Regions from separate parts of the Vibrio sp. YIC-376 genome, predicted to be linked through region 2. Evidence: riboswitches for the same ligand, from Rfam matches in the RefSeq annotation. Region 2 holds a riboswitch; the other holds the start of a gene.
The links. Region 2 has a riboswitch for thiamine pyrophosphate ahead of thiD (bifunctional hydroxymethylpyrimidine kinase/phosphomethylpyrimidine kinase). Riboswitches for the same ligand answer to the same signal wherever they lie in the genome.
Positions count from the first base shown of each region.

Region 1: linked by a shared signal. The riboswitch ahead of thiC (phosphomethylpyrimidine synthase ThiC) and the one ahead of thiD (bifunctional hydroxymethylpyrimidine kinase/phosphomethylpyrimidine kinase) in region 2 are both predicted to bind thiamine pyrophosphate.

Region 1 is NZ_JBBWFK010000026.1:33,299-38,496, forward strand. It holds gene WJM94_RS23850 (thiamine phosphate synthase) at 1-39, opposite strand, end outside; gene thiC (phosphomethylpyrimidine synthase ThiC) at 39-1,979, opposite strand; TPP riboswitch at 2,138-2,236, opposite strand; gene crcB (fluoride efflux transporter CrcB) at 2,404-2,790, opposite strand; gene WJM94_RS23865 (multicopper oxidase family protein) at 2,928-4,304, opposite strand; partial or broken gene WJM94_RS23870 (IS630 family transposase) at 4,553-5,198, shown strand, end outside.
Region 2 is NZ_JBBWFK010000019.1:5,205-10,402, reverse strand. It holds gene tenA (thiaminase II) at 1-334, opposite strand, end outside; gene WJM94_RS21985 (ABC transporter substrate-binding protein) at 353-1,303, opposite strand; gene WJM94_RS21980 (ABC transporter permease) at 1,341-2,141, opposite strand; gene WJM94_RS21975 (ABC transporter ATP-binding protein) at 2,134-2,892, opposite strand; gene thiD (bifunctional hydroxymethylpyrimidine kinase/phosphomethylpyrimidine kinase) at 2,882-3,739, opposite strand; TPP riboswitch at 3,838-3,945, opposite strand; gene WJM94_RS21965 (TldD/PmbA family protein) at 4,240-5,198, shown strand, end outside.

The DNA.
Region 1 (5,198 bases), on a different contig from region 2:
TAGCTCTATTAATGGTGACGGAATAAGGATTTTAGTCATTACACATCCACCTCAGCGTGTACAGCTGGGTGATAAAGTTCTGACCCTGTGGCACGAAACTCTTCTGATTTTTGACGCATGCCTTCTAACGGATCATCCAACATTTTGATAGAAATCGCCTGATCAGCAGCAACTTGCTCAGTGTCTTTCGCGTATTCTCTTACTTCCTGAGAAATCTTCATCGAGCAGAATTTAGGACCACACATTGAACAGAAGTGAGCCACTTTCCCAGACTCTTGCGGCAGTGTTTCGTCATGGAAAGAACGCGCGGTATCAGGGTCCAAAGACAAGTTAAATTGGTCTTCCCAACGGAATTCAAAACGTGCTTTAGATAGCGCATTATCACGGACCTGTGCACCTGGATGCCCTTTTGCCAAGTCAGCAGCATGTGCAGCCAGCTTGTAGGTGATCATGCCGGTCTTTACATCTTCCTTGTTAGGTAGCCCCAAGTGTTCCTTAGGTGTGACATAACAGAGCATTGCGCAGCCATACCAACCAATCATCGCCGCACCAATACCGGAAGTAATATGGTCGTAGCCCGGGGCAATATCAGTAGTTAGCGGGCCTAAGGTGTAGAACGGTGCTTCATGACAATGTTCCAGTTGCTGATCCATGTTCTCTTTGATCATGTGCATTGGGATATGTCCTGGGCCTTCGATGATCACCTGTACGTCATACTCCCAGGCAATCTTAGTCAACTCACCAAGGGTTCTTAATTCAGCAAACTGTGCTTCGTCATTAGCGTCTGCGACTGAGCCAGGACGTAGGCCATCACCCAACGAAAGTGCAACGTCATACTTAGCACAGATTTCACAGATTTCGCGGAAGTGAGTGTAAAGGAAGCTTTCCTGGTGATGCGCTAAACACCATTTAGCAATGATTGAACCACCACGAGACACGATGCCGGTAACTCGCTTCGCGGTCATTGGAACATAACGAAGTAACAAACCTGCGTGGATCGTAAAGTAATCGACACCCTGCTCTGCTTGCTCGATTAAGGTATCTCGCATCACTTCCCAATTGAGGTTCTCAGCAATGCCATTTACTTTCTCAAGCGCCTGATACATTGGTACAGTACCTATTGGCACAGGGCTATTACGTAGAATCCATTCGCGAGTTTCGTGGATATTTCGTCCGGTAGAGAGATCCATAACGGTATCGCCGCCCCAACGAGTCGCCCACACTAGCTTTTCCACTTCTTCTTCAATCGAAGAAGTCACTGAAGAATTACCGATGTTAGCGTTCACTTTTACTAAGAAGTTACGGCCAATAATCATTGGTTCAGATTCTGGATGGTTGATATTTGATGGGATAATGGCGCGACCTTCTGCCACTTCTTTGCGAACAAACTCGGCAGTAATGTCTTTTGGCAAATTAGCACCGAAGCTTTGACCTGGGTGCTGCTGTGTTAACATTTCATCACGATACTGGGCACGCCCCATATTCTCACGCAACGCAATGTATTCCATTTCAGGGGTAATGACTCCCTTTCGAGCATAGTGAAGCTGAGTAACACATTTGCCCGCTTTGGCACGTCGAACTCGCGGCAAGTTGCCATAACGTAGATCGTCCAGAGTTTCGTCTTCTAAGCGTTCTTTCGCATAAACAGAGCTGACGTCATCAAGGATTTCTGTATCGTTACGCTCTTCAATCCACCCTTCTCTCAGCTTCGGTAAGCCGTTGTAGAGGTCGATTAAATAATCTGGGTCAGTGTAAACACCAGAGGTGTCATAAACACGTACAGGCTCATTGGGCTCAAAAATAGGTGATTCTTTAGTACCGCCAATAAGGCTGTCAGCTAACGAGATCTCGCGCATTGGCACTCGAATATCTGGGCGTGAGCCTTCTACATACACTTTGGTTGAATTTGGGTACGGTTGTACCGACAGAGTATCAATGAACTGTTTTGCTTCCAGTCTCGCTTGTTTGCGATTCGACATAGCATTTTTCCTTGCTTGTTATTCTAGATAAAAAGTATTGGGATAAAAATGCTTGGCGGAAAGATGCGACAAGAGGGGTCGAATTTAGAACTGATAGAAGTCTAACGGTCTATAACAACATTCGACGGTTTGATAGGTTAACCAGATGAGATCTGGTATAGGTATCTTCTCCTGTTCCCTTCGCTGGTATTAACCAGATCAGGTTCAACGGATCCCGAATTAACGGTCTCAGCCTTATGGCACTCCGACAAGTGAATCGATTATAGAGAAAGGAAATTAGTTAACCAAGTATAAAAGTTGTGTTTTTAATCAATTTTATGTGTCTCAAGTACCACAAAGTGACATTAGACTAGATTTAAATAACTCAAACACAAAGTAGGAAAAGGTCCAGGAGAGCAGTAACCCACCTGGATTGATTTTAAATCTACTTAGATATGATCAACCAGTGGTATGCAAACCATGCTGCAGAAATGCTTAACAGTACATTTAGTAGCACGTTAAAACCCACCTTTATAAATGCACCTTGTTGCATTAGTAACACATTATCCATAGAGAAAGTAGAAAACGTAGTTAATGCGCCAAGAAAACCTAAACCAACAATTTGGCGCCATGGGTATGGCGCTAACCACTCATTTTCGACAGCCGCGATAAGCAGACCCATAATAAATGAACCGGCAATGTTAACAGTTAGCGTACCGTATGGAAAAGAGCGACCAAAAAGTGTCACGCAAAATTCAGATACTAGATAACGAGAACAAGCACCTATCGCTCCACCAATTGCGATAAGCCCTAAAATTGCGAATTGTCCCATGTTCCCTCCATATATAATTTCAACTATTGTACTTATTTATTGGGCACAATTGAGCTAAAACGAGTGAAAATAATGTTCTCACAATACGTAACCAAGGCTTCAAAGTTTCTTACTTTTCAAAAGTTACAGGAGTCACTTTATGCAACTTCAATAAAACCCATCAATCCGGTTTTCATATGTTCTATCACATGACAGTGATACATCCACTGACCAGGGTTATCTGCGACAAAAGCTGCTTTTGCTGACCCGTTTTTACCTAATAAAACCGTATCGGTATGAAATGGTTTTTCGACGGGCTTGCCATCGAGTTCCAATACGGTAAACGTATGCCCGTGCAAGTGAATCGGATGATGGTACTGCGTGACATTACGTAAATTAAAAATGTAAGTTTTACCCAGCTCCAATTTTGCGAGCGGCTCTGGAATACTTTCAGCACTCATGCCCTCCCAGGCCCTTTTATTCGTTAACCAAAATTTAGGAACCGCTTTTCCTGAACTATCTGCAGGTGTTACCGCACCTTCCCACTCAAATACAAAATCAATCAATTCCGCATTATCTAAATCAACAGCTGGAACAGGGTTTAATGGTAAAGAGGGAATACTTTTATTATCAGCCAAGCTAGATTCCTGGCATTTAAAGTCACATAGTGGGAATGGAAACTTTCCTTTCATCTGACGAACACTAACAAGATTACCCGCTGCAGGAGCAATGAAGGCGACATCGAGCCTCATCCCCGGACCAACCTTATGCTGAGTTAGCTTATAAGGCGTTTTTATCGGATTTCCGTCAATAGCAACTACCCAAGCATCAATCCCTTCGATAGCGATTGGATAAGTAATGGTGTTATCTACATTAGCTATACGCAATCGTACTGTTGCGTTTTCCTTAAGCAGATAGGTTGGATTATGTTGACCGTTCACTGTCCCCCACTCCCCTGGAGTCCCCATACGAGCACTAAAGCGAGGGATCATCAAATCTTTCCACTGACCCATTTTATCTAGATGCCAGTGTTTAAGTGCCAGCTCATGCTCTTCATCAAACTCAACGGGTTGTGCTTCTTCCACCACTATCAAGCCAACAAGGCCCATTCCAAGCTGCTTTACGCTATTCATATGTGGGTGATACCAAAACGTACCAGCATCAGGCGGAGTAAACTCATAGACGAAAGTTTCACCGGGCATGATTGGTCTCTGGCTTAGAAAAGGGACGCCATCCATACCTATTGGGATACGTAGCCCGTGCCAATGAATCGTAGTTGGTTCATCAAGCTTGTTGGTAAAACGGATAGTCACCTTCTCGCCTTGGCGACAACGAATTGTTGGAGCTGGGATAGCACCGTTAAAACCGAGTACTGATGTCTGATGTCCGGGAACCAATTCAGCATTTGCTGGTTCAGCAGTAAGCTCATAAACATAACCTTGGCTACTGGCCAAACTAAGAGAGCATGCCGGTAAAAAAGCTGACATACCCAAAATAGAGCTCATTGAAAGAAAGCGACGACGAGTTAGTTCCATTTCTACTCCAACTAAAACAGTATTTTGAAGGAGGTAATAAAACGTATTCTCACCATAATGTAAATATAAGAGGCCAGATAAAAGCAACGGAAAGGAGTTTTATCGTTTATCTACTTTATAACAGTACAATTTCGGCTGCTACGGTTTGCTATATACAAAGCAGAATCATACCTGACCAATACCAATCTAAGAAAAAATATGATCTATATGATCTAATTGAGGCCATTCAACGATAGGGCTTATTCGCTATGGATAGCCTCAATAATATCGACTTTAAAAAGCTCGCAAGCCAGCAGAAATCTATTCAGATGAAAATGAGACTGCTGGCCCTTACTCATTTCAAAGATGGACACTCCGCCAAGTTTCTTAAGGTGAGCCGAACCAGTGTTAATAAGTGGGTTCAAACTTTTCTTGAAGAAGGATTAGAAGGGCTGAAGGAAAAGCCAAGAACGGGAAGACCACCATTATTAACTTCTGAACAAAGAGAGCAATTGAGCCAATACATCAAAGATAAAGCTCATGATACTCAAGGTGGACGACTTACCGGTGCCGATATCCATGCCTATATCGTGAAAGAATTTGGTAAGCATTATCATCCTGATTCTATCTATTACCTGCTCGACCATATGGGTTTCGCATGGATAACTTCCCGTTCAATCAGGATGAAGTTCGATTTGGACAACAAAACACAACGACACGGTTATGGGCTGAAAGAGGAACGCGTCCCAGAGCAGTGAAGCAACAACAATTCGAATATGCGTATCTGTTTGGTTCTGTCTGCCCCCAAAAAGGCATGGGTGAGGCTATCGTCGTCCCATGGGTGAATAAAGACATCATGATCGAGCATTTAAAGCAAATATCGGCGGTCACTGAAAAAGGACGTCATGCCATCAT
Region 2 (5,198 bases):
TGTAGGCAACGGTGCCGAAATCTTCCTGTTCGTTTTCCAGATCGGATTCAGTTAAACCCCATTGACCACAGTAAGTTACGTGATGAGCGATTTCTGAATCCAGCAACGCGTGAACACTCGGTAGTGCGCGGCGCATGTCATACAAAGTACGTGCTTTATAAATCGCTAATGCATAAGCGCGAGCGTATTGCTTTAGAAATAAAAAGTCCTGTTTTAAATAATGCAGAAAACAAGGCTGAGCAAGCGTACCGTTCGCCAGTTGCTGAACGAAGAGGTGCTCTGTGTATTCCTGCCAATCTTGACGGCAAGCGTTTATCAAATCTTGGTATTTCATAAAGGGATAATCTCGGGATCAGTCAAAGCTAGGCACGTAATCTTTTGCTTTTGGTAGCGTTTCGATGATTTTTTGTGAGTACATGAACTCGGCGTAATCGTCGTAGCGTTTTAGATCAACCGCGGATGGGCGAAGAGCGAAACGGGTCAACGTGTCATTCCAGGCGCGTTGGTTAAGTTCGTTGTCCAGTGTGTCTGGTGAGTAAGCAACAAACTCTTTCCAAGATTCTTTTGGATGGTTCACGATGTAAGTGGTTGCTTGCTCAAGCGCTTTGTTGAAGGCTTTGATGGCTTCTTTGTCGTACGTTTTTGCATTCGCGACAAAAACAAGTTCGTCATATGCAGGCACGCCGTGCTCTTCCGGGAAGAAGGCTTTGGCTTTGTAACCCTCTAACGCAAGCTGGTTGGTTTCGAAGTTACGTAGTCCACCCCAAATCGCATCCACTTTGCCTGATGCCAGAGATGAAGATAGTGCCCAACCTACGTTGATGATTTGTACGTCAGAAAACTTCACATTCTCTTGTGCCAACATTGTGCCAATTGTTGCTTCTTCATTACCCGCGATAGCAATACCGATCTTCTTGCCTTTTAGATCAGCAAGGCTTTCGTTTTTACCGTTGTTCAGCACCATCATGGTATTCAGTGGAGTCGCGATGAGCGTTGCTGAGCGGATTAGTGGCAGACCAGCTGCAACATCAATCGTCAGACTTGGCTGGTATGAAATTGCCATATCCACTTTGCCCGCGGCGACCAGTTTAGGTGGCGTGCTTGGATCAGCAGGCTCTTGAATGTTGACCTTCAAACCTTGCTCTTTGAAGTAGCCACGCTCTTTCGCAATAACGATAGGGCCGTGGTTCGGGTTCACGAACCAATCCAACATCAAAGTCAGCTCTTTTTCGGCCGCCAGTACGTTAGTTGATACAATAGAAGCAAGCAGAGCTGCAGCGCTAATAAGTTTGTTTTTATTCACGGGTATTGTTCCTTTTAGTGATCTCTATTTGTTTGATCTATTTGCTTTCCCAAGGGATGGCTTTTTTCAGTAATTTGTCAGTGATGAAGTAGAGGGCGATGGACAGCACGGCAAGGATAAACAGCGCTGCAAACATTTCGTCGATGATCATGCGCGCGTTGGCTTGCAGCATCAGATAACCCAAGCCTTCACTTGAACCGACCCACTCGCCAACGACAGCGCCAATCGGGGCGATAACCACCGCGACACGAATACCAGAGGCCAAGGTCGGCAGTGCCGCAGGCAATTGAATGTGACGCAGCAGTTGCCATTTCGAAGCGCCCATCGTTTTGGCCAAATCCAGATATCCGGTTGGGGTATTGCGTAAACCGTCGTAACAACAAGTCGTAACAGGGAAAAAGATGATGATCGCTGCCATCACGACTTTTGATGCGATGCCGTAGCCAAGCCAAAGCATCAGAACGGGAGCGATGGCAAACACCGGAATCGCCTGGCTTGCAATCAGAATTGGGAGTAGCCAGCGTTTTAGCGGTTCGAACAGCAACATTTGCAGCGCAAACAGCAAACCCATCGACAAGCCGAGTCCGAGACCAAGCAGGATTTCCTGCGCGGTGACCCAGGTGTGTGCGAGTAACACGTCATAACGGGAGAGCAATCTATTCAGCACATCAACTGGTGCAGGCAAAATGAAGCTTGGCATATTGAACGCCACGACAATCAGTTGCCACAGGCCTAAGATGACCACCGTGCTGATCACCAAGCGTAGAATCGGATGGGTGACTCGTTCTTTCTTGCTGATACGTGCCGAGACGGAGTTGTATTGAGTCATATCACTCATAATCTTTCTCCAGCTGATCCAAGATCGCTTGTTGCAAGGTGGCACATTCGCCATCAAGCACGCGAGGGAGCATAGTATTTGGCACCAGCAGATGCTTAGCTTGTGCTGGTGAGCCTTGCAGTACATACAACTGGTTGGCAAGACGAACCGCTTCTTGCGGATCGTGAGTAATCAGCACGACTGTTTTGCCTTTGAGCAGCGTGGCGGATAAGGTTTGCAGTTTATGGCGAGTAACGGCATCGAGTGCAGAGAAAGGCTCGTCCATCAAGACCAGAGGTTTGTCTTGCATCAGAGTACGAGCCAGTGCCACGCGTTGGCGCATACCTCCGGAAAGCTGGGCTGGTTTGGCGTAGGCGTAGTCAGCTAATCCAACTTGTTCGAGCAATTGAATAGCACGCTGTTTTTCATCTACTGAATTTGAGTTGGCGTGAGAAAAGCGGGAACTCAGGCAGACGTTGTCCAGCGCATTGAGCCACGGCAACAACAAATCCTGCTGTGCCATGTAAGCGATGCGCTCGTGTAAAGCAATCCCGTCAGTGGTAGTCAGTTCCCCTTGCCATATAACCTGATCATCTAGCAGACCGGCGAGATAACGCAAAATGGTGGTTTTACCGCAGCCACTTCGTCCCAATAATACCGTCCACTGCCCGGCAGGAATGGTCATGTTTACCCCTGCGAGCGTAGGTGTCTGGCTGTCGTTGTATTGCAGACTGGCGTCTCTAAACTGAATACCAATTGCATTAGCGCACATAAGTGTGGCCAGCAAAGAAGTGGTGAACCGGGCCGTGACCTTTACCCACTTCCAGCTCATCCGCATGGGCGATGGCTTGAGAGATATACTGCTTACCTAAATGCACGGCTTTGTGCAGGTTGTTGCCTTGGCCAAGGTAAGAGGCAATCGCAGAAGAAAGGGTACAGCCCGTACCGTGTGTGTTCTTGGTTGGGAAACGTTTTGAACTGATCAATTCTGCAGAATCCTGCATGATTAGCAGGTCATTGCTGTTTTTATCTTTCTCCAGATGACCGCCTTTCAACAATACCGCTTTAGCGCCAAGAGCACGAAGATCTGCAATCATCTCATTCATTTCAGCTTCGGATTCTGGTACAGGTTTCCCAGTTAACGCTGCACCTTCCGGAAGATTGGGGGTGATGATGTCAGCGAGAGGAATGAGCTCTTCTTTTAAAGTGCTAATTGCGGAGTGCTCCAGCAATAAATCACCGCTGGTGGCGACCATAACAGGGTCAATGACCAGATGCTTCGGTTGGTATTGTTTAATTTTGTCAGCAACCACTTTGATGATGTTGGAATCGGCTAGCATGCCGATTTTGACGGCCACGATATTTAGGTCGGTAAAAACGGCATCGAGTTGGCTTTCTACATGATCGAGTGGAATAGGAAAAATGGCGGAAACGCCTTGAGTATTTTGTGAGGTAATTGCAGTAATGACAGAGCAAGCAAAACTGCCCGTTGCAGACATGGCTTTGATGTCTGCCTGAATACCTGCGCCGCCACCGCTGTCTGATCCGGCGATCGTCAACACGATAGGGGTAGTTGTTGATGGCGTCTTGTGTGAATAAGGCTGTGAATGCTGCGTCATGGTCGCTCCTATTACAAGACGTATAGGAACTGACTTTGACCGTTGTGAGCAGAGCGTTTATCGGCTCCGCTATAGCGTGCCTAGGAAGTTAGGCGAAAGGCAAAGTGCTAATAGTTCCCTACGTCAGTGCTAACTGAATCAGGTTCAACGGGTCTCGAATTTCGATCTCAGCCAACGCGTATTGCGTGGCCCCCCGACTATTTCGCAAGGATGATAGCAGGACCCTTACTCAAGGGATACGTTTTTTGAGTGTTCATTTGTGTGTTGTGAGTGATAGAGTAGGCTTTATATGTTTTGTAGTGCGGAATTGACCAGTGTAACTCTCTGGTTTATGTGCATAAACTGGAATATTAAATAAATAATCGTGGTCTCACTTAGCAAGGATTAGCACAAAACAAGGTTAAAATAATGTTAAAATTTAACACGTTGCCAATTTAACTTTGCTGAGTTTTCGCAAGTTATATAGGAAGGCTAAGACGATCATCGAGCAAGGAGACTTCATGCTTAATTCTGTAACAGCGAAGTCAGTGATCGATCATGCTCTCTTTTTAGGAGCTGATTTCGCTGAGCTATTCGTTGAACATCATCAAACTAACACCGTCCAGATCGCTTCTGGTGAAGTGGATAAGGTCAATTCAGGTATCGATTTTGGTATCGGTATTCGCCTCTTTTTTGGCCATAAAGTGCTTTATGGTTACACCAACAGCACAGACGAAGCGGAACTTAAACGCGTAACCTCGTTGCTAGCGGCGAAAGACAAACGTGAGCAAATCGCATCAGCGGGTTCTCTTAATTTAAATCGCTATCCAGTTCAGCACGGTTGTCGTTTCGCACTCAGCAAAGACGCCAACCTGGATTCTAAAATCGCTTTCCTCTTAAAAGTCGACCAAGCGGCGCGAGCTGAAAGTGAATACATCAGTCAGTTTATTGGTAGCGTGCTACAGCGAGAGCAACAGGTCACAATCTTCAACTCGGAAGGCTTACACGTTGACGATACACGTCACTATGTTCGAGTTGCAGGCAGCACTGTAGCGCAAAAAGGCAATGAACAATCTTCTGGTATGGAAGGTCCTGGTGCGCTGGCTGGCTGGGAATTTAGTGAACAACTGGATGCTAAAGAACTCGGTCAAACTATTGCACAACAGGCTTTGGTTAAGCTTGGCGCAGATGCTTGTCCATCAGGCGAAATGCCAGTGGTTATCGGCAATGGTTTTGGTGGTGTTATCTTCCACGAAGCGTGCGGTCATTTGCTTGAAACTACATCGGTTGCGAAGAAGGCGTCAGTATTCCATGACAAGATGGGAGAAATGATTGCTCATACTGCCGTGAGTGCGGTCGATGACGGCACCATGACCAATGAGTGGGGCTCAATTCATGTCGATGATGAAGGTATGCCTACTCAGCGTACTCAACTGATCAAAGACGGTAAGTTAACCAGCTTTATGGTCGACAAAATGGG